DNA from 3 places in the Candidatus Caldatribacterium saccharofermentans genome. Region 1 is predicted to be linked to each of the others. Evidence: riboswitches for the same ligand, from Rfam matches in the RefSeq annotation. Region 1 holds a riboswitch; each other region holds the start of a gene.

Region 1 (7,850 bases):
TCGGTATGGCCCGGAGGAGTGCGGCAGGGATAAGAACAATACCCTGCGTTTCGAGGGACACCACAAGGTCGCTAAGCCTCTGGTATTGTCTGAGGACCTCTGTGCTCCCCACCACCATCACCCGCCTGGGAGGGAGAGTGTATTCCCCCTTGAAGAGGATGCCATGGAAGTTCACCGCCTCTCCAACGAAGAGTACCAGGGGGTTATGCAGACCCGAGGTGACTTTCTTCTGAGTAATGTCCAGCAAAGACCCAGAGACGACACGCTGGAAGGGACTTCCCGCCTGCATGACAAGGCATGCAGGGGTTTTGGGATCTTTGCCAGAGGCAAGAAGGTTCCCGACAATGGTGTTGAGGGTTGTTCCTCCCATAAGGAACACCAGGGTCCCTGGGAGACGGGCAATGGCTTCCCAGGGGAGGGATGCCAGGGCCTCTTCAGGATGGCCACTGAAAACATGGAAGGACCGGCTTTTTCCTCGAAACGTCAGGGGGATGCCAGCGCAGGCGGCAGCGACGTGCACGGAGGAAACCCCTGGAACGACCTCAAAGGGCACTCCATGCGCTGCAAGGTACACCGCTTCCTCACCCCCCCGACCGAAGACAAAGGGATCGCCCCCTTTCAGGCGGAGAACCATTGTTCCCTTCTTTGCCCGCTCTGCAAGGAGCTGGCAGATTACCTCTTGAGTGCACGGGGCCTTTCCGGGAGCCTTCCCGACGGGAATGAGCTCAGCACCATCCCGGGTGTACTGGAGGATACGGTGGTCGATGAGACGGTCGTAGACGACGACATCAGCCCTCTCCAGGAGGAAGCGAGCGTATTGGGTCAGGTAGAGAAAACTTCCTGTGCCTGCACCGGTGAGGAAAACCTTGCCCTTCATCGTTTCCCCCCAAGCTCCTGAGCTAGGTCTTGAACTATGGCCTCGCCTGCTGCAAAGGGACCTTCTCTCCAGCCCACCCTCCCCTCGAGCATCCCCACAAGCCGTACCCACCCATTCTGAACTTCTGCAAAGGCGCCGATGGCTTTCTGGCAGCCTCCTCCGATGCAAGAAAGGAACAACCGCTCGATACTCACAGCCTGCGCTGTTTCAGGATGGTGGAGGGGGGCAAGGAGCTTTTCCCACCCCTCGCCACAGCGGGTTTCACAGGCGATAACGCCCTGTGAGGGGGCAGGGACAAAGTTCCAGGGATCGAAGACCTCCGCTACCTCTCCTTCAAGCCCAAGGCGCAGAAGTCCCGCATAGGCGAGAACCAGAGCATCCACTCTGCCTTCCCACATTCTCGCCATGCGGGTGGTGACGTTTCCTCGCAGCGGTACAACGTGGAGGTCGGGTCGCTTCTTGAGAATCTGCACGGCGCGTCGAGGACTCCCTGTGCCAACAGAACTTCCCGGAGGGAGCTCCAGGAGTTTCTGGCCGCCTTGGGAGACCAGGCAGTCTCTTGGGTCCTTTCGGGGGAGAATGGCAGCGAGGGTGAGTCCCGGGGGAGAAGTTGTGGGGAGGTCCTTAAGGCTGTGCACCGCGATATCGATACTCCCCTGAAGGAGCGCTTCCTCGAGTTCTTTCACAAACATTCCTTGGATTCCGGGGAAGGTCGAATCGTGCCGTATATCTCCCCTGGTTTGAATCGTTACCACTTTGATAACTGCAGAAGGAAGGATATTCTGCAAAGCGGCAACAACCTCTTCGGTCTGTTTGAGGGCCAGTATACTCCCACGGGTACCGACACGAATGACCTGCTTCATCTTTCCTCCTCAAAGAACCGTCGCACCTGTTCGGCCGTTTTGCAGAAGAGTTTCCTCCGCACCCATTCCATGTGCTTGAGGAGTAGTAGCTCCTGTTCGTCGCGGTTGCAGGTCTGAATGATTGCTCCTCCTGCTTCTAAAAAGGTTTCCTCAAAGCAGCGGGCGATATTCCGGATGATGGGGTCAGCCCGGAAGCCTCGCCATTTTCGCAGGAAGCGCTCGACCTCTTCCGCGATCAATGCTTCGAGGTGTTCGGACTCCTGAGCGAAGGGCAGGGTTCGTTCCCGGGCAAGATTGAGGAAGGTCTCAAGGTCCAGGAGCTTCTTTCCTTGAGCCAGCGCCGGGTCGATAGCTCGGGGAAGAGCAAGGTCAACGAGCACTTGAGGAAGGGCTGCTTCGTCAAGGTCTTCAGGGGCAAAGAGATGACGAGCTGAGCCTGAAGTGCACACCGCTGCGTGGGATTGGGCGAGGACTTCTTTGAGCACGCTTTTCTCTGCAATCGCCACGAAGGGCTTTTCCTGGGGAATGTGGTGGAGGTGCCGCGAAAAGACGAAGATTGTTCCTGCTTTTCGGGAGAGGAGTGTCCCGGCGACGGAGCGCCCCAGGGTCCCCCAGCCGAGAATACAGACGCTTTTCCCCTCAAGGGAGCCCAGAAGTTCTTCAAGTACCTCGGCGACAAGGGAACCGAAAGACCTCAACGCCTGTTCTCTACGGAGGGATCTCCGGACTTTTTTCCCCACTCGCAGGGCGTCCTGAAAGAGGGCGTTCAGGAGTTTGTTGGTGTGGCCGTTCCGGTGAGCCTTCTCCCAGGCTCGCTTCAGCTGCCCCAGGATATGCACCTCACCACGGAGGGCCGACTCAAGGCCTGCGGCAATTCGAAAGAGACGCCGAACAGCATCGGCGTTCTCAAGGTAAAACACACAGGTTCTGTAAGGGCCAGGGAGGGGGAAAAGGCGCTGAAGGAGGTCCTCTCTCCGGAAGGATTCTTCTTCTACTGTACCGTACACCTCAAGTCGCTGGCAGGTCTCAAGGAGGACAAAGGCAGAACACCCGGTTTCTCTGAGGATTCCCAGAAATTCCCTCTCCGGAAGGGCCAGGTAGCGCTCCCGAAGGACAAGGGGGAGGCGCTCATCGACCCCGGTGGCAAAAAGGAGCGCTTTTTTCACTTTTCCCTCTCTCCGAGGTACTCGCTACCCCGAGAGGGAACATCCATACCTTTCCACTCCTTCCTCGTCGAGCGCGAGTACAGAGTTCTCTGTGCAGGCAGGTCTCCTGACTGAGGTTCATCGTCCTCTCCGCCTTCCCGGTTGCCCAGTGGCATAGAGGAGGGGACTCCCCATCACAGTGGCGCGACCGTGTGGGAATTGCACCCACTTCCCTTTTCAGCCCCAAGGGGCACCTGCACGGGAAAAATTATACCAGAGTAGAGTCCGGCAGGCGAGTCCTTGACATTGTCTGTTATAATGGAAAATGATAATATTTTTCATTGAGGTGAAGGACTTGCCGGAGAGCTGGAAAGATGTTTTCCATCGCTTCAACAAGAAAGCGACACCCTCGCGCCGGGCCATTCTTGAGGTGTTTGAGGAAAAAGGGCAGCACCTCTCTGCCGAGGATGTGTACGAGCATCTGAGGGCAAAGAAAAAGAAAGTCGGCATAGCAACGGTGTACCGGAATCTTGACCTTCTCCTGCGCATGGGGATTCTCCGAAAAGTCAACTTTGGCGATGGCAGGGAACACTACGAGATTTGCCGTACGGCACAGTTCCACCACCACCTGATCTGCACCCAGTGCGGTCAGGTTGTGGACTGTGAGGGGATGACCCAGGAAGAGGAGCAGTTCTTGCAGCGTCTGCGAAAGGAGTTCGAGCAGAAACAGGGATTTGTCGTTCACTCCTATCACATCTATTTCTACGGTTTGTGTCCGCGTTGCCGGTGACATCCGAGGGGGGCTGAGACTGTGGAAGACATCCGTTCTCTGGTGGAGATGGAAACCGGTGGAAAAGGAGAAATTGTCCGGATTGATGGTGGGGAAGGGATGGTGAGGAGGTTATGGGTTCTCGGAGTCGTGCCCGGGAAGAGAATCGAAAAGGTCAGCTCCATTATCGGCAAGGGACCGGTTGTCATTCGTCTGGGGCAGCAGGAGATCGCCCTGGGCAGAGGCATAGCCCAGAGGATTCTCGTGCGGGTAGAACACTAAGGCGAATCGTCCTTGCGGGAAACCCCAATGTCGGGAAAAGCGTTATTTTCACCCAGATAAGCGGTGTCTACGCTTTTTCCTCAAATTATCCGGGGACAACAGTGGACTTTTTGCGGAGTTACGTGGAACACGGAGGAGAATTGTACGAAATCATCGATGCTCCGGGCACGTATTCCCTTGAAGGGATAGCTGAGGCCGAGCGTATTGCCGCTCGTCTTGTGGAAGAAGCGGACATTGTCGTCAACGTGGTGGATGCGGGAAACCTGGAACGCAATCTCTACCTCACCTTTGAACTTGCGGAAAGGCAGAAGCCTATGGTTGTGGCACTCAATATGTGGGATGAAGCAAAGAAGCAGGGTATCGACATCGACCTCAAGGCCTTAGAGGGCACCCTCGGAGTTCCCGTGGTCCCGGTTGTTGCGACCACCGGGGAGGGCATCAAAAACCTCCTTGCGGCCCTCCAAAAGGCAAGAATCCCTCACTTTGTTTCCCCTGACCACACACGGCGCTGGGAAGAAATCGGCAAGGTTATCAGCGAAGTGCAGCGGTTTTCATACCGTCGTCCCACCTGGCGGGATACGCTGCAGCGGGTGACCCTGCTTCCTGGAGCTGGATTGCTCTTTGGCTTTGTGGTCCTTTTGGGGATGTTCTTTTCCGTTCGCTTCATCGGTGAAGGTCTCATCCACCTCCTTGACCCGCTCTTTGAGCAGTACTACCTCCCTCTTCTTGAGCGTCTTGGGGTCGTGCTTTCCCGGTATCCCCTCTGGTATGAGATACTTATCGGAAAGCCTGTGGACGGCCACATTGACTTTGAGCTGTCTCTTGGTCTTCTCTCCACAGGGGTTTACGTGTCTTTGGGAGCTGTTCTCCCTTATGTTCTGGCCTTCTACTTTGTTCTGGGTCTTCTTGAAGACGTGGGGTACCTGCCCCGTCTTGCGGTGTTGCTCGATGGGTTCCTGCACCGCCTGGGACTCCACGGATATTCTGTTGTTCCCATGCTCCTTGGGTTGGGGTGCAATGTTCCCGGTATCATGGCCACACGGGTTCTGGAGAGTGAAAAGGAACGCTTTGTGGTGACGGTGCTCGTTGCCATTGGCATTCCCTGCTCGGCCCAGCAGGCACTCATCGTGGGTGCCCTTGCACCCCATGGCGTTGCTCCAGTTCTTGTTGTTTACGGGACACTTTTTGCTGTGGTGGTTTCCCTTGCACTGCTTTTAAAGTACCTGGTGCCGGGGTTTCGCCCTCCGCTCGTCTGCGAGATTCCCCCCTACCGCCTGCCCTTCCTGAAAGCGGTGCTCTCCAAGCTCTGGGTTCGTCTCCGGGGTTTCCTGCGCGATGCTTTACCCATTGTGTTTCTGGGGACGTTCATCGTGAATCTCCTGTACCTCACGAACGCCTTCCCTGCTCTTGCCCGGTTTGTGAGTCCCTGGCTTTCCCGAATGCTGGGACTTCCTCCTGAGGCGATTCTCGTCATCGCCCTGGGGGTTTTACGAAAGTACATGGCTATGGGGCTTCTTTTGCCTCTGGGTCTTTCAGTCAAACAGCTGGTCATTGCCAGTGTCGTGATTTCCCTTTTCTTCCCCTGTGTGGCTGCCTTTGTGGTGGTGCTCCGGGAATTCGGGTGGAAACGGCTTTTTGAGGCCGTTGCCATTATGCTTTCTTTTGCCTTCATTGTGGGAAGTCTTCTGAACATGCTCCTTTGAGGAGGGTTTGCGGGATGCGGCGGTACGTTTTTGGTGATACAGGATGCTTCTGCTTTGGTGGTCACTTCTTCTTCCCGGGTTTTGGCCCCTGCTTCTCGTGCCTTACTCAGGAGGAGGAGCTCGAACTCCTTCGGGAAGAGGCAGAGTTCTTGCGCCGACGCCTTGCCTGGATTGAACGGCGGATTGAGGAACTGGAGAAAGAGAAATAACCGGAGTTCTTGCCGCTCTGTCAGACGCTTGAGGTATAATAGGAAGACTCTCTGTTAGGGGTGAGCGCAGTGGTTATTGTTGTCCATGGCGGCATTTGCGTTGAAGAAATTCCCGATGTTTTCGAGCCCCTGTACCGGGCCTGTATCTTGGGAATGGAAACCCTGCAGAGTCAGGAGGCGGTTGACGCTGTGGAAGAGGCAGTGAAGGTCCTCGAGGATGACCCTCGCCTCAACGCAGGAACAGGGGCCTTCCCCAATCTCCTGGGAGAGGTTGAGATGTCTGCAAGTATCATGAAGGACGACCTCTCCTGCGGTGGGGTTGCGGCAATAAAAAACGTTCGGCATCCTATCTCTGTGGCCCGGGCTGTTATGGAGAGGACTCGCCATGTGCTCCTTGTGGGTGAGGGGGCAAACCTTTTTGCCCGTCTTCTGGGCTTTGAGGAATACAACCCGGTGGCGGAGCTCACCATAAGGACCCTTGAGAAGTCCATCGCGAAGGCATCGCAGGAAAAGGACTCCATTTACCATTACTACCTGAAGAGAGCCCGGGAGAAACTCCGAAGACTCCACCTCGGAACGGTAGGGGCGGTGGCCCTTGACTGTTCTGGGCGGATTGCGGCGGGAACTTCAACCGGAGGAGTGGAAATGCAGCTTCCGGGAAGGGTAGGGGATTCCCCGATTATTGGTTGCGGAACCTTCGCCTGGGAGTGGGGTGGAGTTTCCATGACCGGAGAAGGAGAAGGTATCATGAAGCTTGGCCTTGCCCGCAAAATCGCCGAGTGGATGGAGGAAATGTCTGCTCAGGAGGCCGTCAACCGGGGGATGGAGCTTGCGCGACGATTCGGTGTTGTCTGTGGGGCCATTGCGGTGCGGAAGACTGGAGAGATTGGTTTTGGGGAGTGTGGGGGAAGGCTCACCTTTGGGTACTTCCGGGAGGAAATGAAAGAGCCGCACGTTTTTCCTTCGAAGAGTTGACGATGTAGTGATCAAAAGGGTATAACATAGTCAAACCCTTAAGGAGGTGGTTCGATGAGACGGTTGGTGATTCTCGGTGTGCTGGTTCTGGTTCTTGCTTTTGCTTGCTCTGCTTTTGCTGCTGAACCCATCAAGGTTGGGGTCGTCATGGGTCTCACAGGTCCGTGGGCGTCCATTGACACGCCGGCACTCAACGGGGTGAAGCTTGCGGCTGAAGAAATCAACAAAGCGGGAGGGGTTCTGGGACGGCCGATTGAACTCAAGGTTGTCGACACCAAGGCCGATGAAGGTGAAACCGTTGCTGCAGTCATCCGCCTGATTGAAAACGAAAAGGTTTCGGCACTCATTGGGTACTGCGACACCCACTGGGTGAACATTGCCGCACCTCTGGCACGGGAATACGGCGTGCCTTTCATCACCCCGGGAGCCACTCATCCCCGCATTCCGGAGCGCACCGGTGCCTGGCTGGCCTGCTTTGGTGACAATGCCCAGGCGGCGGCCATTGCCGAGTACGCGGTGAAGGATCTGGGGCTCAAGCGGGGAGCCATCTGGGTAGACACGGCGGTGGACTTCAGCGTTGCCGTCTGTGCCTATTTTGCCGATGCACTGAAGCACTACGGGGGTGAAGTAGTCTACGAGGACTACTTCGAAATCACCTGGACCGATTTCTCCAGCATGGTGGCCCGTCTCAAGGAGTACCAGGACCAGGGCAGGGTGGACTTTGTGTACGTGGGCGCCATCCCCGACAACTGTGGTGTCATTGTGAAGCAAATCCGGGATGGCGGTGTTACCATCCCCATCTTCGGTGAAGACGGTTTTGACACGCCGCTTCTTGTGCAGACGGGTGGTGCAGCTGCCGAAGGTGTGGTATTCGCAACCCACATGTCTTTAGAGGACCCAAGCCCCATCATACAGAAGTTCAAGAGTGATTACCAGGCCATGTTCGGGAATCCTCCCGAGAACGCCTTTGCCGCCCTTGGGTACGACGCCATGAAGCTCCTTGCCAAGGCCATCGAAATTGTCGGCA
Region 2 (7,850 bases), 1.1 Mb from region 1:
GGGAATGACAAAGTCCCCGGAACCTGGAATGCAGAGGATTCCCGGGTCTTCCTTCTTGTCCTTGAGGAAGGGTGCTATGAGTCGGACAACAATACCAAGACTTCCGATACACACGAAAAGGTCAGTACGCTCCCAGAGTTTCTCGAAAGCTTCCCTTGGTGGACCACTCCAGAGGAAGGCCTTCTCCCCGAAGAAGTCCAGTATGGTCTTCTCAAGGAAGGAAGAGGCAACGCAGGGAACGATGACGACCGTCATGGGGTTTTCCTCCGATAAAGATACGACCGCTTGCCCTCGGCTTTCAGGAACTCCCCCACGAGGATAATGGTGCTTTCCCGACGGTGCAGGGCTTCTGAGAGACGCTCGAGTTCTCCCAGGGTTCCGGTGAGGATCTGTTCGTCAGGCCAGGTGGCGTGGTACACCAAAGCAGTGGGGGTTTCGGGAGGGTACGCCTCAAGGAGGGCTCTCTGGACTTCCCCGGTAAGGTGGGCGCTGAGGAGGATGGCCATGGAGGCACGGTGTTCGGCAAGAAGCGACAGTTTTTCCCTTTCAGGGACGGGGGTGGTTCCGGCGCAGCGGGTGACGATGAGAGTCTGGCTCACTCCGGGAACGGTGTACTCCCGGCAAAGACATGCCGCAGCGGCCGAGACCGAGGAGACCCCGGGGACAACGGTTACCGCAATCCCTCGCCGATTCAAAGCGGCGATTTGCTCGGTGAGGGCGCCGAAAATCGAGGGGTCTCCGGAGTGGAGGCGCACCACCATCTTCCCCTCCTGCACAAAGTGCTCGATACAGTCGACGATGTCCTCAAGGGAGAGATGGGAGCTGTCGATTTTCACCGCTTCTTCTCGAGCAAAGTCAAGGATTTTTGGGTTCACCAAAGACCCTGCATACACGATGCAGTCCGCCTCTTCAAGAAGCCTTTTCCCCCGAAGGGTAAGGAGTTCCGGGTCTCCCGGTCCGGCTCCGACAAAGTACACGGTCTTCATAGCTTTCTCCCCCAGACGATAAAGACGGTGTTCAGGGACTGGCCCTGCCGGCTTCCCCCCACAAAGCGGGTAATGCTCTGGGAGAGGACCCCAACATTCTCCCCACAGAGCGTGCCAAGGGTTGCTGTGGCCTCTTCCAGAGTCCTGAGCGTTACGGCGCTACAGATAATTCGGCCACCCGCCTCAAGGAGGGCGTAGCTCTTTTTGAGGATTTCCCGAAGGTTCCCTCCGCTTCCCCCAACGAAAACCCGCTCGTAGGGCCTTTCGGGAATGGCCGAGGGCGCGACACCTTCGTGGATTTCGACGTTGGTGACGAAGAAGCGCCTGAGGTTTTCCCTGAGGTACCCGAGGGCCCTGGGGTCCTTCTCTACAGCCACGACTTTTCCTCCGGGGATGCGGCGGGCCATCTCTACGGTCATGCCCCCGGCTCCTGCCCCAACTTCAAGGACGGTTACCTCTGGGGCGAGTTCTAGGATTCCCAGAAGGAGCATGCGGGTTTCCTTTTTCGTCAGCGGAACGGTACCCCGGAGGAATTCGTGGTCCTCAAGGAAGCGAATGCCTCGACGTTTTCCCGGGGGAACGAAGAGGAGGAAAAGGCCATCCTCCTCGGGAAGGGTTTTCCGGAGGCTTTCGGGGGTTCCCCGCCCAATCCATTCCCCCGGAAGCGATAGGTCTTTTCCTACGAAAACCTCCGTATGCGCTCGCAGAGCGCCGATGATTGCAAGAATCCTTAAAGTCTGGAGCCGTCGCCCCGCAAAGACCACCACGCCATCCCCCTGTTCCAGGGCAAAGACAAGGCGCGAGAGGTCTTGGGTCGCGTGGCAGTTCACGATGGCACAGTGATCCCAGGGGATACCCAGACGGGCGAGGAAGTACTGGAAGCTACTCACCCCGGGGATGATTTCTATGGACCAGGAAGCGGGAAGGTGCTTGGCCAGGCTAAAGAGCATCGGGTCTCCGGAGAGGAGTACCGTCACTTCGGCGAAATCCTCAAGAGCCTGGCCGATCAGTTCCCGCATGGTTTTTTCGTCTCCCCGAAGGGGGATGCCCACCTTGTGCGGGAAAAGGCTCAGAAGGTCCTCCCGCCCCATGATCACCCGGGCGCTCTCTATGGCCTCCTTCCCCCGGAGGGTGAGGAGTTCGGGGTTCCCTGGCCCCACACCGACGAGCACCACCCGTGGCATCTCATCCCCTCCCCAGGACCCCATACCGGAGGGAAAAAAGGATGCTCTCCACTTCGGTTTTCCCTCCCAGGCGAGTACGTACTCTCTGAGAAATCTCTTGCGCGAGGTAGGCGAAGAACTCCCGGTGTCGTTCCCAGGCCATGAGGTGTTCCAGGGCCTCTTCGGCTGTTTTGGCTTCCCACACTGCTTTCCAGAACCTCTCCGGTAAACCGAAGCGGACAAGGTGGGCAAAGAGGATTTCCCGCCGGGCATCGGCCACCTCGTGGTGGAGGTCGAAGATGCCTCCGGCCACCTTGACCATCTTCCCTATCTGGCCAAGGAGCACAACCCGGGAGATACCCTCCCTCTTGCAAACCTCAAGCGCAAATCCAAGGAAAGTTCCCACCTCAACCGTGGCTGCTTCAGGGAAACCGAGTTTCCGGGCCCAGGCTCTTCCATAGTTTCCGAAAACAAGGCAGACTCCTCCCCCAAGGAGGGCCCGCTGGCGAAGGTGCAGCCGGATGGTTTCCTGGAAGGCCTCACAGGAAATAGGACGGACAAGGCCCGTGGTGCCAAGGATTGAAAGACCTCCCACAATGCCAAGAAGGGGGTTACAGGTTTTCCGAGCAATCTCCTCACCCCGGGGGATGGTGATCTCCACCCACCCGCCAAGGCCTTCGGGGAGGATTTCCCGGAGGTTCTCGGTGATTTGCCGGCGAGGAGAAGGATTGATGGCCCATGCTCCCGGAGGAACGGGAAGTCCCGGCCGGGTGACCTTACCCACTCCAGTACCCCCGGTGATGAGGATATCTCCCCCGGGAAGCGGGGTGAAGCGAACCCTTATGAGGGCTTTTGCGGTGACGTCATGGACTTCGCCGCAGGGTTTCTCGGTTTCGGCCCAGCATGTCCTGCCCTGCTGAGTGGTGGCGACAGCCACCCTGGTCTTCCCTCCCTGAGGCAGGGTGACCTCCACCGCATCCTGGGATTCGCCAAGGAACCTCAGGGCAGCAGCTTTTGCACAGGCGGCGGCACAGGTTCCCGTTGTGGGAATGAGGACGCTTGGGTCAGGCATGGTTTCTCCTCCGCAGGAATTCCCGGAGTAAAGCATTCAGAGCGGCCGCTGCAATGGGGCTTCCTCCTCGGGGGCCACGGAGCACCAGGGCGGGAACGGGAAGACGCAGAAGCTCTTCCTTTACCTCTGCAGCACCCACGAATCCCACAGGACAGGCGAGCACCCAGTCGACCCGGTATCCTCTTGCGATCCACTCAAGGAGTCGCCCAAGTCCTGTGGGGGAGTTCCCGAAAACGAACCCCCGGATACCCTGCTCGCAGGCAAAATCCACCGAGGCCGCCGCCCGGGTGAGGCGGTGCTTTCTGGATCTTTGGTCACACGCTTTCGTGTGCACGAAGGTGACAAGCTGCACTCCGGATTTCTTGAGGAGCTTCTCGTTCACACCGCTTTGCACCATCGCTACATCACAGAAAATGGTGTACCCCGGGGTCAGGCTCTCGAAGAAACACTCAATAAACCCCTCTTTGAGCACAAGAAGTGGAAGGAGCGAGAAGTCGGCCGTGGCATGGACAATCCGCTCAAAGAGGAAGGTGTACGCTTCAGGCAGGGCGTAGGATGGAAGGATGCTCCGGATCATCCTGAGGCTCAGCCGCTCAATGTCCTGTCCCCGCATGGGTGAGGAGTTCCTCCACTCTCTCCCAGAGCATCCTCACGAAAGTTTCCTCCTGAAGGAGTCCCCGGGGGAGAACTTCCACCGTGAACCCTTCCTCTCTGAGTCTTTCTCTTAAGGAACCACGGCCTTCGGCGATATCTTTTTTGAAGTGGTGTCCAGTAAAGAACATGAGGGGCCAGAGGATGACCCTCTGTGCGATCTTTCTGAGCCTTGGGAGGAGCTCTGCAAGGTTCGGGCTTCCCTCAAGCACCACCACACCGCTTTGGGGGCCGAAAGCCCGGGTTACGAGCCTGTCGAATTCCCTGTAGGCACTTTCGCCCTCTCTGCTTCCGTGCCCTACAAAGACGATGGCTGTACCCCGGTCTTTGAGGTGCGGGGCCACAAGGGGGGTGAAGGCAGCGACCACCGCTTTTTGGTCCTCTGGTGTTCCAAGGAGCGCTCGTCCGAAGAGCATTTCCGCAAAGAGGGGGTTTCCCCGGATATCCCTGAGGGTTGTGAGAGCAGCGCAGAAGTTCAGGACTGCAGTGTACACCGCTCCAGGGACAATGAGAAGCGGCTGGACGACCACACGGGTGTACCCTGCGTCGTGGATCTGTCCGAAGGTGGTGAGGAGACCTTCCATCCCGTGGTGTCTTTGCACCGTGGGGGAAACAAAAGACGAGAAAACCCCGACGCCTCTCAGGACTTCCTGTGCCCGCTTCAGGAAGCCCTCAAAGTCCTCCAGGGGCTCCGGTTGCGTTGTGCCAAAAGCCGCAAAGAGTATGGCGGTCCTCATCGTCCTCAAAAAAGAAAAGCTCCGTTCTCTGTCCTCCGCAGAGAACGAGCACCGCTTCCCGGGCCGGTCTCCTGACTCGAAGGTCCAAGCCTACTCGACCCGCCTTCCCGGACTTTCCCCGGTGGCATCGTGGGCCTTTCGTCCCTTCTCACAGTGGCGGGACCGTGCCGGATTCGCACCGGCTTCCCGAACACCCAGGAAGGACCCTTTTTCCGTATTATACCATGGGCGTGGTACAATAAACCACAAAGTAGCCAGAGGAGGGATGGCGCATGCTCCAGACGATAACGCTTGAGACCACGGCGAAAGAAGAAGTCATCGACATCACGGATCAGGTGGCCCGGATTGTGGCGGAAGCCCAGGTCGAGGAAGCTGGAGTCTTCGTCTACGTCCCTCACGGCGATGCGGCGGTCAACATCCAGGCCGGAAAACCCAGGACCTCAGAGCCGCCGCTCAATGACCTCTTGAAGAAGGTCCTGGAGAGAGAAGAGTTTGAAAAGCCGGAAACCGGTGCGGCCTTTGTGGCTCCTACCGAGGTCCTCATCGCCCACCGGGGCAGGCTCCTTCTTGGGGAGGACCAGCGGATCTACTTCTACGAGTTCAATGGTCCAAAGAAGCGTTCGGTGTACGTCCTCGTCATTCCTTCTTCTGCTCGCTGGGGGAACTGAGTCACCTCGTTCCCCCGCCTCACTGGTCTTTGGGAAAGACCCCGGCGTGGGCTGCCCGGATGTCCTCCACCGAGAAGAAGGCCGAAGGACTGACGGCGCGAATGATGCTGAGGACTTTCCGGAGGTCCCTTCGCCGGACCACGGTGAAAATGAGTTTCACCGGTCCCCGGGTGCCCTGTCCGTTGAAAACCGTGACGCCGAATCCTTCGCGCTTTAGGGCAGAAAAGAGCCGCTCTCCGTCCTGCTGCAGGATCACTCGCACGATGACGTACCCTATGGCGAACCACTCTTCAATGTAGATACCCAGGAAGTTCCCCAGGGCAAATCCTGCGGCGTACCCCAGGAAGGCAAAAGGCGTCCTTGCATGGGTGATGAGCTGGCTCACCACTACAATCCAGATGAGGACCTCGAAGAACCCAAGGAGCGGGGCAAGGCTCCTCTTCCCGCGGGCGGTGAGGATGATGCGCAGGGTTCCCAGGCTCACATCGCCTACCCGGGAAGCGAAGACAAAAAGTGGCAGTATGACGTTCCCGTACCAGTCGAACCCCTCCATGATTCTCCCCTATTGTACCATGACGTTTCTGCACTCTGCTCAAGAAGGGTGCGAAAGATAGGAGCAAAGACCCTCTCCCGGTCAAAATCAGGGTTGAGGACAAAAAGCGTTCCTCCGTGACCCACGTTCGGGACCACAAAGAGGAAAGCGGTGTTGTTCTTCTCAAGGAGCTTCGCGAGGAGTTTCTCCGATTGCTCCCTGGGGGTGATTTCGTCTCTTTCTCCAACCACAAGAACATAGGAGATATGGGTGTGCTCCACCTGGAAAACCGGGGAGAGCTCCCTGAGGTTGTTCCTCCCCTCAAAGAGGTCGAAGAATACCCGGCGGATGAGGTTTTTGAAGGGGATATCGAGGGTTTCGTCATATGCGGGAAGGTCGTAGGGGCCACTCAGGAGGAATACCTGGGTGATGCTCCTCAGGACATCCTCCGGGAGCACGCCATGCTGCACGGTGGCCAGGGCTACAAGGTGCGCCCCAGCGGAGTGGCCGCAGAGGACAAACTTCTTTCGCCCCCCGTATTCCTCGATGTGGGTAAAAAGCCAGAGCAGTGCCTGGCGGATATCCCCGAGGATTCCCGAAAAGCGGACCTTCGGGTAAACCCGATAGTCCAGACTCACGAAGAGGTACCCCGCTTTGAGGACCTCCCGGGCGAAGTGGCTGTAGAGGACCTCGTCCTTTGAGCCTCCAATCCAGGTTCCTCCGTGGACGAAGACGAACACCGGAAGCTTTTCGTCGCTGCGAAGACGTAAAGGCACGAGGATATCGAGTGTCTGTCCCTTCTTTTTCCCATAAGGGATATCCTTGTAGACCAGGGCCTCGGCGTAGTCGGCAAGGATTGGAGGAGGCATGAAGAGGGGCTTTCCCGTCTCCGGTCTTTTCAGGCCAAAAAAGCGGGCGAATTCGTCCTTCATCCTTTCGTTTTCCCAAAAAGAAAAGGCAAACTGTTCTTGAAGCTTTCGGGAGAGGATTGAGGCAGCGTTCTCTAAGGAGATGTAGCTCAGAAGGAGGAAGAAGAGCACGAGAACCGTTGTACTCTGGAGCGCCGGGGTATGCCTTTTGCGGATCATGGCGAGGGAGCTCCGAAATCCCTTCGGGTCTTTGCGAAGGCTGTAGGGCTCACCACAACCTCAGTGGTATCGCTCTGGCCGCTTTTGTCAGAGGCAATGATGCGATGCTCTCCCAGGGGAAGGGAGACGAAGAGGGTCCCCCCGGGCTGGCTCTGTCCGGCGTATGTTCCATCCACGAACCAGAAGATGGGTCCCTTTCCCCCTTCGGCGCGGAGAGGAAGACGGAGAAAAGACGCACCGGGAAGGGTGAAGTACCGCCGGCCGGGGACCGGGGAGACGATGGCAAGAGGAACGGCGTCCGGTCTTCCCAGGGCAGCCTGGACTTCCCCAGGCCAGGGGAAGGATGGATTTTCCGGGGAAGTGGTGTGGAGGTCGCAGACCTCAAGGGGAGAGACGCCCTTAAGGAAGGGTGCAAGGATTTTTCCCTCACAGCGGGCTGAGGCGATTTTCCCCGAAACCGGACAGACCTCCCGCCACTCGATATCCTTGGGACACCCATACCACACCCGTTCTCTCCCCATGAGGTGCTCCATGATGCGCAGGGCACAGGGGGCGGCAAGACGTATCCCCACGAGTTCCTCGTGGGGCAGGCCCCGGGGATCCCCAAACCACACAAGGACCGTGTAACGGGGGTTGTACGCCACGGTCCAGGCATCCCGAAGGCCGTAAGAGGTTCCGGTTTTGAAAGCACAAAGGGGCGTGGGGAGTGTCCTTTTCGGGAGAGGGTTGAAGCGGAAACGGTCGGCGAGGATTTCGGCAACCATGTAGGCGCTTCCCGGAGAGAATATCCGCTTGTTCTGCGGGCCTTCGTCCTCGCGGAAGAAACTCAGGGAGATTGCCTCCCCAAGGCGGGAGAGGGCGGTGTACGCCCTGGCGAGTTCCAGGGGCGTTACCTCGCATCCCCCAAGGACCAGGGAGTCCCCGTAGAAATCGGCGCTCCTTTGCAACCCGGA
Region 3 (7,850 bases), 800 kb from region 1:
AGTAGTACCGCCACTGGATGGTGGGCACAAGGAGTTCCCTGGGGGGGATGAGTTTCACTCCCGGTCCGGTCAGGCTCCCATGGGGCCAGAAGTTCCAGTGAACGAGGTACCAGAACACCCGGGTATTCTCGAAAAAGGGGTCCTCATAGCGGAGGCGTTCCAGCGCATACATGGTGAAGTTGTATACTGCCCGGTGGTCAGGATGGGTATCAAAGGGGGATGCAGTGAGAACGAGAGTGGGCCGCACCATACGGAGGATTTCCTCAAGATCAGCAACCACGCTCTTGCCGCAGTACGGGCTCTCCGGCCTGAAGCTTGTATCCGGGGTAAACTCTCTCCGGGTCAGGCGGGAAAAGTAGGGAATGTCCGGTAACCAGTGCTCATACCAGAGGAGCTCCAGACCCCGGTCGGGATACCCGAGGAAAAACACATGGTCTTTCGGGACCCCCAGAACCTCAAGGGCCTCTAAAGTTTCTCTCTGCCGACGGTCTCCAAGAAGGGGGGCTCGGCTCGGTCGACTCACGAGAAACCTGAAGGCTTCACCATTCGTCACCACAACCACATAGACCCTGGCCCCCTGTTTCACTGCATCGTATATGAACCCTCCTGCTCCAAAGACCTCATCGTCACAGTGGGGAGCCACGACAAGAAGAACATCCCCGGCCGTACACGAAAGGGAGCTACTGTTTGCAGGGCTCAGATGAGCAAAAAAAGGGATAGAAGAGCGAACCTGAGCAAAAAGCAAAAATCCCGAAAGAACCGCAACAACGACAACGAGAATGGCAAACTTCAGATGCCCTTTTGTCATCCTCATTCAGGAGCCTGTTTCATTCTCGTCGTGAAACTTCGAACAATCTTTCGAAAGGTTGGGAAAACCGCGTCAAAGGTTTCTCTCGACGTCCAGCAAATAATCCGGTAAAACCCCTCATTCCTGGAGAAGAGGTAGAGAATTCCCTGCATTTCCCTTCCCCATTCGGGGAAGGAATACACGTACCAGTAGGCGGGGACGTGGTCGATCTCGGTCCTCCCCTCACCGAGAATCTGCACACCCGGGTACAGGAGAATATCGCTGCGCACCCGTTCCTTGAAGGCGTCAAAAGAAGTGTAATACCGGTACTCCAGGGTCACCCACACCCATGCCTCCCCAGAACGAGCCGAAAGCATGAGGGTGGGATCAAAAGATTCCGGAGGATTTTCGACTTCCCACCCCTCAGGAAAAGCTATGGCAAAGCCGGCAAGAGGAGAAACGTAAGACACGAATTCCTCAGCTGAAGCCGAAAAGGAACAGCACACCACCGCACAAAGCGCAAGAACAAGAACGCGCACCATCTTTTCTAACCCCCTTTTCTCAATTATACCTGAAGTAAACCTCTGGCGAACCCCAGAACACCGAAAAACTCCACACTGGGGCAATGTTGACGCGGAGAGTATAATGGAGGGAGAACAATACCCAGGGGTGAAGGCACCATGCGCGATGTGGTCGTGGCCGGATTTTTGGCTTTGAAGGACTACGTGGCCACGCACGTTCTCACCTGTCTTGTGCCTGCCTTTCTCCTTGCAGGGGGCATCGTCAGCTTCATCAACCGGGAAGTTATCCTCGAATACCTCGGCGAGAAACGGTCGAAACTTTCCTCGTTCTCCCTGGCCAGCATAGCAAGCTTCTTTGTTGCCGCCTGTTCCTGCACGGTGATTCCTGTTGCCAGTGGTCTCTATTTTGGCGGTGCGACTGTTGGTGTTGCCTTCATCATCCTCTGGGTGGCCCCAGCCACCAATGTCCTTGCCCTCACCTACACTGGAAGCCTCCTTGGAGCCTCTATGGCCTTCGCCCGGGTGGTCGCGGCGATCATCATGGCTTTTCTTGTCGGCAGCATCATGAGCCTCGCTTTCCAGAGAGAGCACACAGTACCCGTGTCTTCCGAAGGAGGTAGTAGTCAGCCAAAAGGTGCGATTCTTGAGAGGCGAAGCGCCTTTCTCCTCTTCCTCGTTCTCCTTTCCCTTCTCCTCCCCAATTACCTCATTCGGAGCGGACCCTACCTCCACAAGGTCATCCTCTGGGCGGCACTGACTGCGATCTTCGCCACGTACGCAAAGCTTGCCTTTCCCCCGAAAGCCATACAGGAATGGCTTCGGGAAACCTTCTGGTTTGTGCGGCTCATCTTTCCCCTGCTTCTTCTTGGTGTTTTCGTGGTCGGCGTTATCGGAAAGCTCCTCCCTGAGACCTGGATTCGTACCTGGCTTGGGGGGAACAGCATCCGGTCCTCCTTCCTTGCCACGCTCATCGGTGCTGTAAGTTACTTCGCCACGCTCACCGAAGCGCCTTTCGTGAGCACCCTTATGAAACTCGGCATGGGCAAGGGACCAGCGCTGGCTCTCCTCCTCACTGGACCCGGCCTGAGCCTCCCCAACTGGCTGGCCATCGCCCGGGTCTTCGGGGGAAAGAAAGCTCTGGTGTACGTTGCGACCATTGTCCTCCTCGGTACAGTGGTCGGCTGGTTTTTCGGGAATTTCATTTTCGCTCCCTGAGGAGGTGGATACCCGTGAACATTGCCGTTTTCGGCATGGGATGCCCGAAGTGCAAGGCAACTGAACACAACGTCCGAGAAGCGTGCAGGGCCCTGGGGATTGATGCAGAGGTGACTCACGTTGCCGACCCCAGAGAGTTCGCTAAAATGGGAGTCCGCATGACCCCTGCCGTGGTCGTTGACGGAACGGTGCTCTTTTCCGGGAAAGTCCCAACCGTTGAGGAGCTCAAAGAAGCCCTTCAAAAACTCCGTTCGTGAGACCATGAAGAAAGCGTCATGCCCTGTATGCCACAGTGAGGGTCAGAACGTTCTGGCCCTCACTGTGAAGCACCTGGTGAGGGAGGCCCTGAGGGACACCGTACACGAAACGACGACTTACCACCTTTGCCTCAATCCACATTGCCCGGTGGTCTACTTTGATGCCTCTGGGAAGACCCTGAAGAAAGAAGACCTCAAGATTCCCGTATGGTACAAGGACGGAGCTTTTCCGAAGTACATCTGTTACTGCAGTCGGGTCACGGAAGAGGAGATACGCTCTGCCATCCGCCAGGGAGCAAGAACCCTAGAAGACATCCAGAGGATGACCGGCGCCGGAAGTAAGGGGTTTTGTCTTACTGAGAATCCTTCAGGACGGTGCTGTCACGGAGAAATCGCAAAAATCCTTGAGAAAGCTTGCAGGGTATCGCCACAGAGCCAGTAGTAACCCTTGAAAGATTCCCCTTCAGAATCTATAATGTTGCAAAAAGTGAATACCGTCCGTTGAGGGTGCCTTAAGGCTTAAAAGGGAAAGCGGTGAAAATCCGCTGCAGCCCCCGCTACTGTATACGGCGACGAATCCCAACCACTGGGGAACACCTGGGAAGGTGGGAGGAGGATGACCCGTGAGCCAGGAGACCTGCCCTCAACGATGCTAACCCTTCGGAGGGAAGGGCAATGGCAAAGATACTGCCCCTCTTTCTGGAGGGGCATTTTTGTTCCTCAAAGGAGGTGGACCCTGTGCGTGTTCTTCTCGTGGCTCTCTTTAGTGCAGCAGGTTTTCTCTTTTGCACTTCCCCCGTGTACGCCATGCACATCTCAGAGGGATTCCTGCCACCCCTGTGGTGCGGGGTGTACTTCGCCCTGAGTGCTCCCCTGGTCTTTCTGGGGTTTCTGCAGGTGCGAAGGATGCAGGATCCCCACACCAGAATGTTCCTTGCCCTGGCCGGAGCGTACATTTTCCTCCTCTCTGCCCTGAAACTGCCCTCGGTCACCGGTTCCTGTTCCCACCCCACAGGGACAGGACTCTCAAGCATTCTCTTCGGTCCTGTGGTCACCGCTTTTCTCTCGTCTCTTGTCCTCCTCTTCCAGGCGCTCCTTTTAGCCCATGGGGGCATCACCACCCTGGGAGCCAACATCCTCTCCATGGGCATTGCGGGACCCCTCACAGGATTCCTGGTGTTCCAGCTCCTGCGAAGATACCGTTTGACTGTGGCCGTCTTCTTTGCCGCCTTCACAGCTGACCTTGCCACCTACGTGGTTACCTCTTTTCAGCTTGCCCTGGCTTTTCCGGGACGGTCTTTCCTCCTCTCCTTCGCCAGGTTCATGGCCCTTTTTGCCGTCACCCAGGTCCCCCTGGCCGTCATGGAGGGGCTTTTGACCGTGGCGCTTTTTGAATACCTCCGGGCCCGAATGGGCGCTGAACTTACCCGTCTGGGGGTGAGGATAGCATGAAGGGGAAGATTCTCCTGCTTTTCCTCTGCTGCGTGGTGCTCTTTTTCGTTTCTCTCCGCCTTGGACAGCACCAGGGAGATCTTGCAGGAGCCGATGAAGAAGCCCAGGCACTCATTCAGGAAATCGCCCCGGATTTCAGCCCCTGGTTCTCCCCCCTCTGGGAACCACCCTCAGGGGAAATCGAAACCCTGATTTTTGCCCTGCAGGCAGCTACAGGAGGGCTCATCATCGGGTACATCCTCGGGAAGCGAAGCACGCACTGATGTTCCGGCACGTTGTGATGTTCGCCTGTGAAAGTCGGGGGCGCACCATGCACCCGGGGGAGAAAATGCTCGTCGTGTTTTTCCCCATCGTCCTTTTGGGATTCTCAAGAAGTGGTGCGCTCCTTGCCGCAAACATTGGGCTTTTCCTTTCCCTCCACCTCTTCTTCCGAACACCCTGGCGGTGGGTCCTGCGCTCCACACTCACCCTCCTGGGCTTTGTCGGTAGTTCCAGTTTTGTCCTTCTTCTTGAATACCCCCTGGATTTCGTCCTCCTTGTGGTCCTCCGCGCCGCTTTCTCGGCTTTCGCCCTGACCTTCTTTCTCTTCACCACTCCCCCGGGGGATATCTTCCTCTTTCTCTCACGCTTCCGGACACTTCGGGAGTTCTGTACCATCGCCCAGGGCATGGAACACTTCATCCTTGTCCTTGAAGAGGAATACCACCGTCTCGTGGTGACCATAGGTCTTCGGGGAGGATTCCGGACCTGGCGCCTTGCCATCCGAAACAGCGGAAAGATTGGAGCACTCCTTTTCAAGAATGCCCTCACCCACTACGAGAGGACGAAAGAAGCTCTTGACTCACGCCTCTTCCCCGGCTTCATCCCCTCCTGGGAGAAGCCATACACGTTCTCAGGGAGGCGCCTTGCCGTCATCCTGGCGTACATTGCCGGTCTGGGCTGCGCTGTAGCCTTCCTTTCATGACCTCAGATAACGTCTTCCGGGTCGAAAACCCCACCCAGAAAGAGGAGCGCTCCCGTCCTGTCATCCCGTATGGCGAAAAAGAAAGGGCGGTTGACCACCATGGTGAAGGTCTCCCCCATTCCCCTCGACACCACCACGGCCGAGGCCGCTGAAGCCTCGGTGCCTTCTTCGTGCACTTCCACAAAAGCCCGGTGCACGACGCTACTTATGTAGGCCTCACCCTCAAGGAGGTTGCAGAAATCCGCCCCGGGCACCAGCGCAGGGCCCATCCCCAGGCGTTTCAGCACATCCCGGAGCTCCTTCGCACCATACGCGAGACGGAACCTGGGCAGGCTCACCGTCCCCTCCCGCTCCCGAAACCCCCTTACCAGAGCCTCCCAGCGTTCCCAGCTCAGGGAACGGATGAAATCCTCAAGGTCTACACCGGGGTCGGGAAGGAAGAGGTACATGCCGAACCGTCCTTCTTTTCCGTAGGGGATGGCCACCGCCTGGAAATCCTCTCCCTTAAGGTACCGATAGACCCCCGACCGGGTCATGAACAGACAGGTTTTCGTTCCTCCCTCGGGAAGGAAAAATGGACCGGGCCTCGTTTCACCCCTGTCGAAAGCCACCGTCCAGGCGCCTCGGAAAAACACTGCACTCGTGACGATCACAAGAGTTTCCGGGTCGATACGCTCGAGAATCTGCTCGATTGTTCCTTTAGTGTGCTCTCGAACCCAGCCGTTCACTGCCTCAAGGGCTCCGGGATGGGCGACGTCGAGCACCCTCACCTCGGCACCGTATCCCTCCCTGCCTGCGGAGAGGAACTCCTCCCTGACCGGCAAACCCTGCCTGACCCAGAGGGCGCAGGCTTTGTGAAGCAATACCCCGGGGTCTTCCTCGTGAAGGCTTCCAAGAAGCGCCGCATGGCCCTCCTGGACTTCCCGAAGCCCAAGACCCTCAAGGCCAAGCGCCAGGGCTATGGATTTCTGGGTTTCCCCACAGGCTCCGGCACAGGTTACGGCCAGAGGCAGAAAAAGGCCAAAAGGCGAGAGGGCGACGTTCCCCGTCTCTTCATCAAGGAGCCTCGAAAACAGACGGAACCCAAAATCCCCCTGGGCAGCAACCACCCGCGCCTGAAGATCCGGGTCATCCCCCGCAAGGGGCAGAATGCCCAGCTGCCCGTCGTTCTCGTTGTAGAAAAACAGGGCACTCTTCTCGTACCGACTGAGCATGAGGAATCCGGGGGTGTAGTGTTTCAGAGAAAAGCGCTGGGGGTTCGGTTCAAACTCCGGGTGAGCCCATCCCCCCACTTCGTGCTGCCAGCAGGTGCCGTCAAAGGAGAAGTGAGAGACCTCCACCGGAACACCTTCTGAGGCCAGAACCTCGACCTCCGGCCCTCCCAGCCCCCGCAGGATGCCAAGACCCGGGATGCGTTCCTCCTGAAGGAGACGGGAACCGGAGAAGGTCACAGCCCCAAGGTAGCCGTCGTTCTCGTTCCCCACAATGAGCCCGAGCCGCCCATACCGGGCCACGAGGAAGAAGAACATCCCGTAGTGGGGGATGCGGTACCGTTTGGGATTCTCCTGAAACTCAGGACGGGCATAGCCGGCAACCTCGTCGTGGAGGTATGCTCCTTCCGCCCAGAGGCCCACCTCCACCGGTCCACCCAGAGAGCGAACCTCAAACTCCTCCCCTACCCTCGTCACCCGGGCAAGACCATCCACCTCAAGCTCGGTGAAAGGACCTCCCTGGAAAACCCGGTACATCAGGTACCCGTCGTTCTCCCGCAGGAAGACGAGGTACACCTTCTCATAGCGGGCAAGAAGGAGCACGCAGGTCCGGTAGTGGGGTAAAGGGAAATACTGGGGGTTAGCCTGGAATTCCGGGCGGGCCCATCCTCCCACCTCGGTGTGGAAATACAGCTGCTTCTCCTCTTCCCACCCGGCGATGAAAGTGTTCCCCCGGACCTCCACCCCCTGCGAAGGTCTTTCGGGAGTGGCACTCCCTGCAAGGATGAGGTACGAAACCTCAACCGGCTGTGCAGGATTTCGGGCCTGCACCTCAAGGACGTAATCTGTGGCCCAGAAGAGGCGGTGGTCGGGGTTTGGCACGGCTACAAGGCGCACGAACTCGGGGTCATCGATGAGCACAATGTGCTCCCAGGGCAGGGCGAAGACCCCTCCACGGTGAAGGAAAAGCAACACCGGAAACAAAAGAACCAGAAGGAAACGCTTCATCCTCTCCCCTCCTCTCTGTGCTGCTTTTTCCAGTATACACCACCTTGGTCCTTGGTCAGTGCCAATCTCCTCTCATCGTTCACTTTTTCCTTTGACTTTTCCCAGAATCATCCAGAGGAAAAACAAGGTTGGGGAGAAAAGAGCGTCAGGGGAATATCCCTGAGCAGGTTGGCAACGATTTTTATTTTCTCCTGCTAAAATAGTGGCAAAAACACCTTGGGGGGATACACCATGATACGGGGCTTTCACTCAGTGCGGGGGAAGATGCTCGTTTTCATCCTCATCCCGGTGGTTGCGGCTCTTCTGGGTATCGTGGTGTGGCAGAACCTGCAAAGCCGCAACCGTGCCTACGAGAACGCCCGGGCGGTGATGGAGGCTACTGCCAGGGAATTGGCCAATGAAGCCGATGCCATCCTGGAAGTGGCCATGAATGCC

Evidence for each region. Region 1 has a riboswitch for cobalamin ahead of ACPT9Q_RS00875 (hypothetical protein). Riboswitches for the same ligand answer to the same signal wherever they lie in the genome.
Region 2: it holds a riboswitch for cobalamin, as region 1 does, so the genes downstream of both, ACPT9Q_RS06610 (sirohydrochlorin cobaltochelatase) here and ACPT9Q_RS00875 (hypothetical protein) in region 1, are expected to answer to the same signal.
Region 3: it holds a riboswitch for cobalamin, as region 1 does, so the genes downstream of both, ACPT9Q_RS08150 (energy-coupling factor ABC transporter permease) here and ACPT9Q_RS00875 (hypothetical protein) in region 1, are expected to answer to the same signal.

The regions. Positions count from the first base shown of each region.
Region 1 is NZ_CP187957.1:154,111-161,960, reverse strand. Features, by position in the region: gene cobA (uroporphyrinogen-III C-methyltransferase) at 1-877, opposite strand, end outside; gene hemC (hydroxymethylbilane synthase) at 874-1,740, opposite strand; gene ACPT9Q_RS00875 (hypothetical protein) at 1,737-2,906, opposite strand; cobalamin riboswitch at 2,986-3,158, opposite strand; gene ACPT9Q_RS00870 (Fur family transcriptional regulator) at 3,232-3,675, shown strand; gene ACPT9Q_RS00865 (FeoA domain-containing protein) at 3,697-3,936, shown strand; gene ACPT9Q_RS00860 (FeoB small GTPase domain-containing protein) at 3,942-5,639, shown strand; gene ACPT9Q_RS00855 (hypothetical protein) at 5,654-5,848, shown strand; gene ACPT9Q_RS00850 (isoaspartyl peptidase/L-asparaginase) at 5,909-6,823, shown strand; gene ACPT9Q_RS00845 (ABC transporter substrate-binding protein) at 6,878-7,850, shown strand, end outside.
Region 2 is NZ_CP187957.1:1,299,933-1,307,782, forward strand. Features, by position in the region: gene ACPT9Q_RS06585 (cobalamin biosynthesis protein) at 1-255, opposite strand, end outside; gene cobM (precorrin-4 C(11)-methyltransferase) at 252-986, opposite strand; gene cbiT (precorrin-6Y C5,15-methyltransferase (decarboxylating) subunit CbiT) at 983-2,170, opposite strand; gene cbiD (cobalt-precorrin-5B (C(1))-methyltransferase CbiD) at 2,172-3,221, opposite strand; gene ACPT9Q_RS06605 (precorrin-8X methylmutase) at 3,214-3,834, opposite strand; gene ACPT9Q_RS06610 (sirohydrochlorin cobaltochelatase) at 3,815-4,609, opposite strand; cobalamin riboswitch at 4,654-4,822, opposite strand; gene ACPT9Q_RS06615 (YjbQ family protein) at 4,882-5,277, shown strand; gene ACPT9Q_RS06620 (DUF2179 domain-containing protein) at 5,297-5,830, opposite strand; gene ACPT9Q_RS06625 (alpha/beta hydrolase) at 5,767-6,897, opposite strand; gene pbpC (penicillin-binding protein 1C) at 6,894-7,850, opposite strand, start outside.
Region 3 is NZ_CP187957.1:1,605,267-1,613,116, reverse strand. Features, by position in the region: gene ACPT9Q_RS08175 (PIG-L deacetylase family protein) at 1-814, opposite strand, end outside; gene ACPT9Q_RS08170 (PsbP-related protein) at 811-1,329, opposite strand; gene ACPT9Q_RS08165 (permease) at 1,468-2,523, shown strand; gene ACPT9Q_RS08160 (MTH895/ArsE family thioredoxin-like protein) at 2,538-2,780, shown strand; gene ACPT9Q_RS08155 ((2Fe-2S)-binding protein) at 2,785-3,222, shown strand; cobalamin riboswitch at 3,269-3,439, shown strand; gene ACPT9Q_RS08150 (energy-coupling factor ABC transporter permease) at 3,588-4,232, shown strand; gene ACPT9Q_RS08145 (energy-coupling factor ABC transporter substrate-binding protein) at 4,229-4,495, shown strand; gene ACPT9Q_RS08140 (energy-coupling factor transporter transmembrane component T family protein) at 4,495-5,196, shown strand; gene ACPT9Q_RS08135 (serpin family protein) at 5,199-7,415, opposite strand; gene ACPT9Q_RS08130 (methyl-accepting chemotaxis protein) at 7,647-7,850, shown strand, end outside.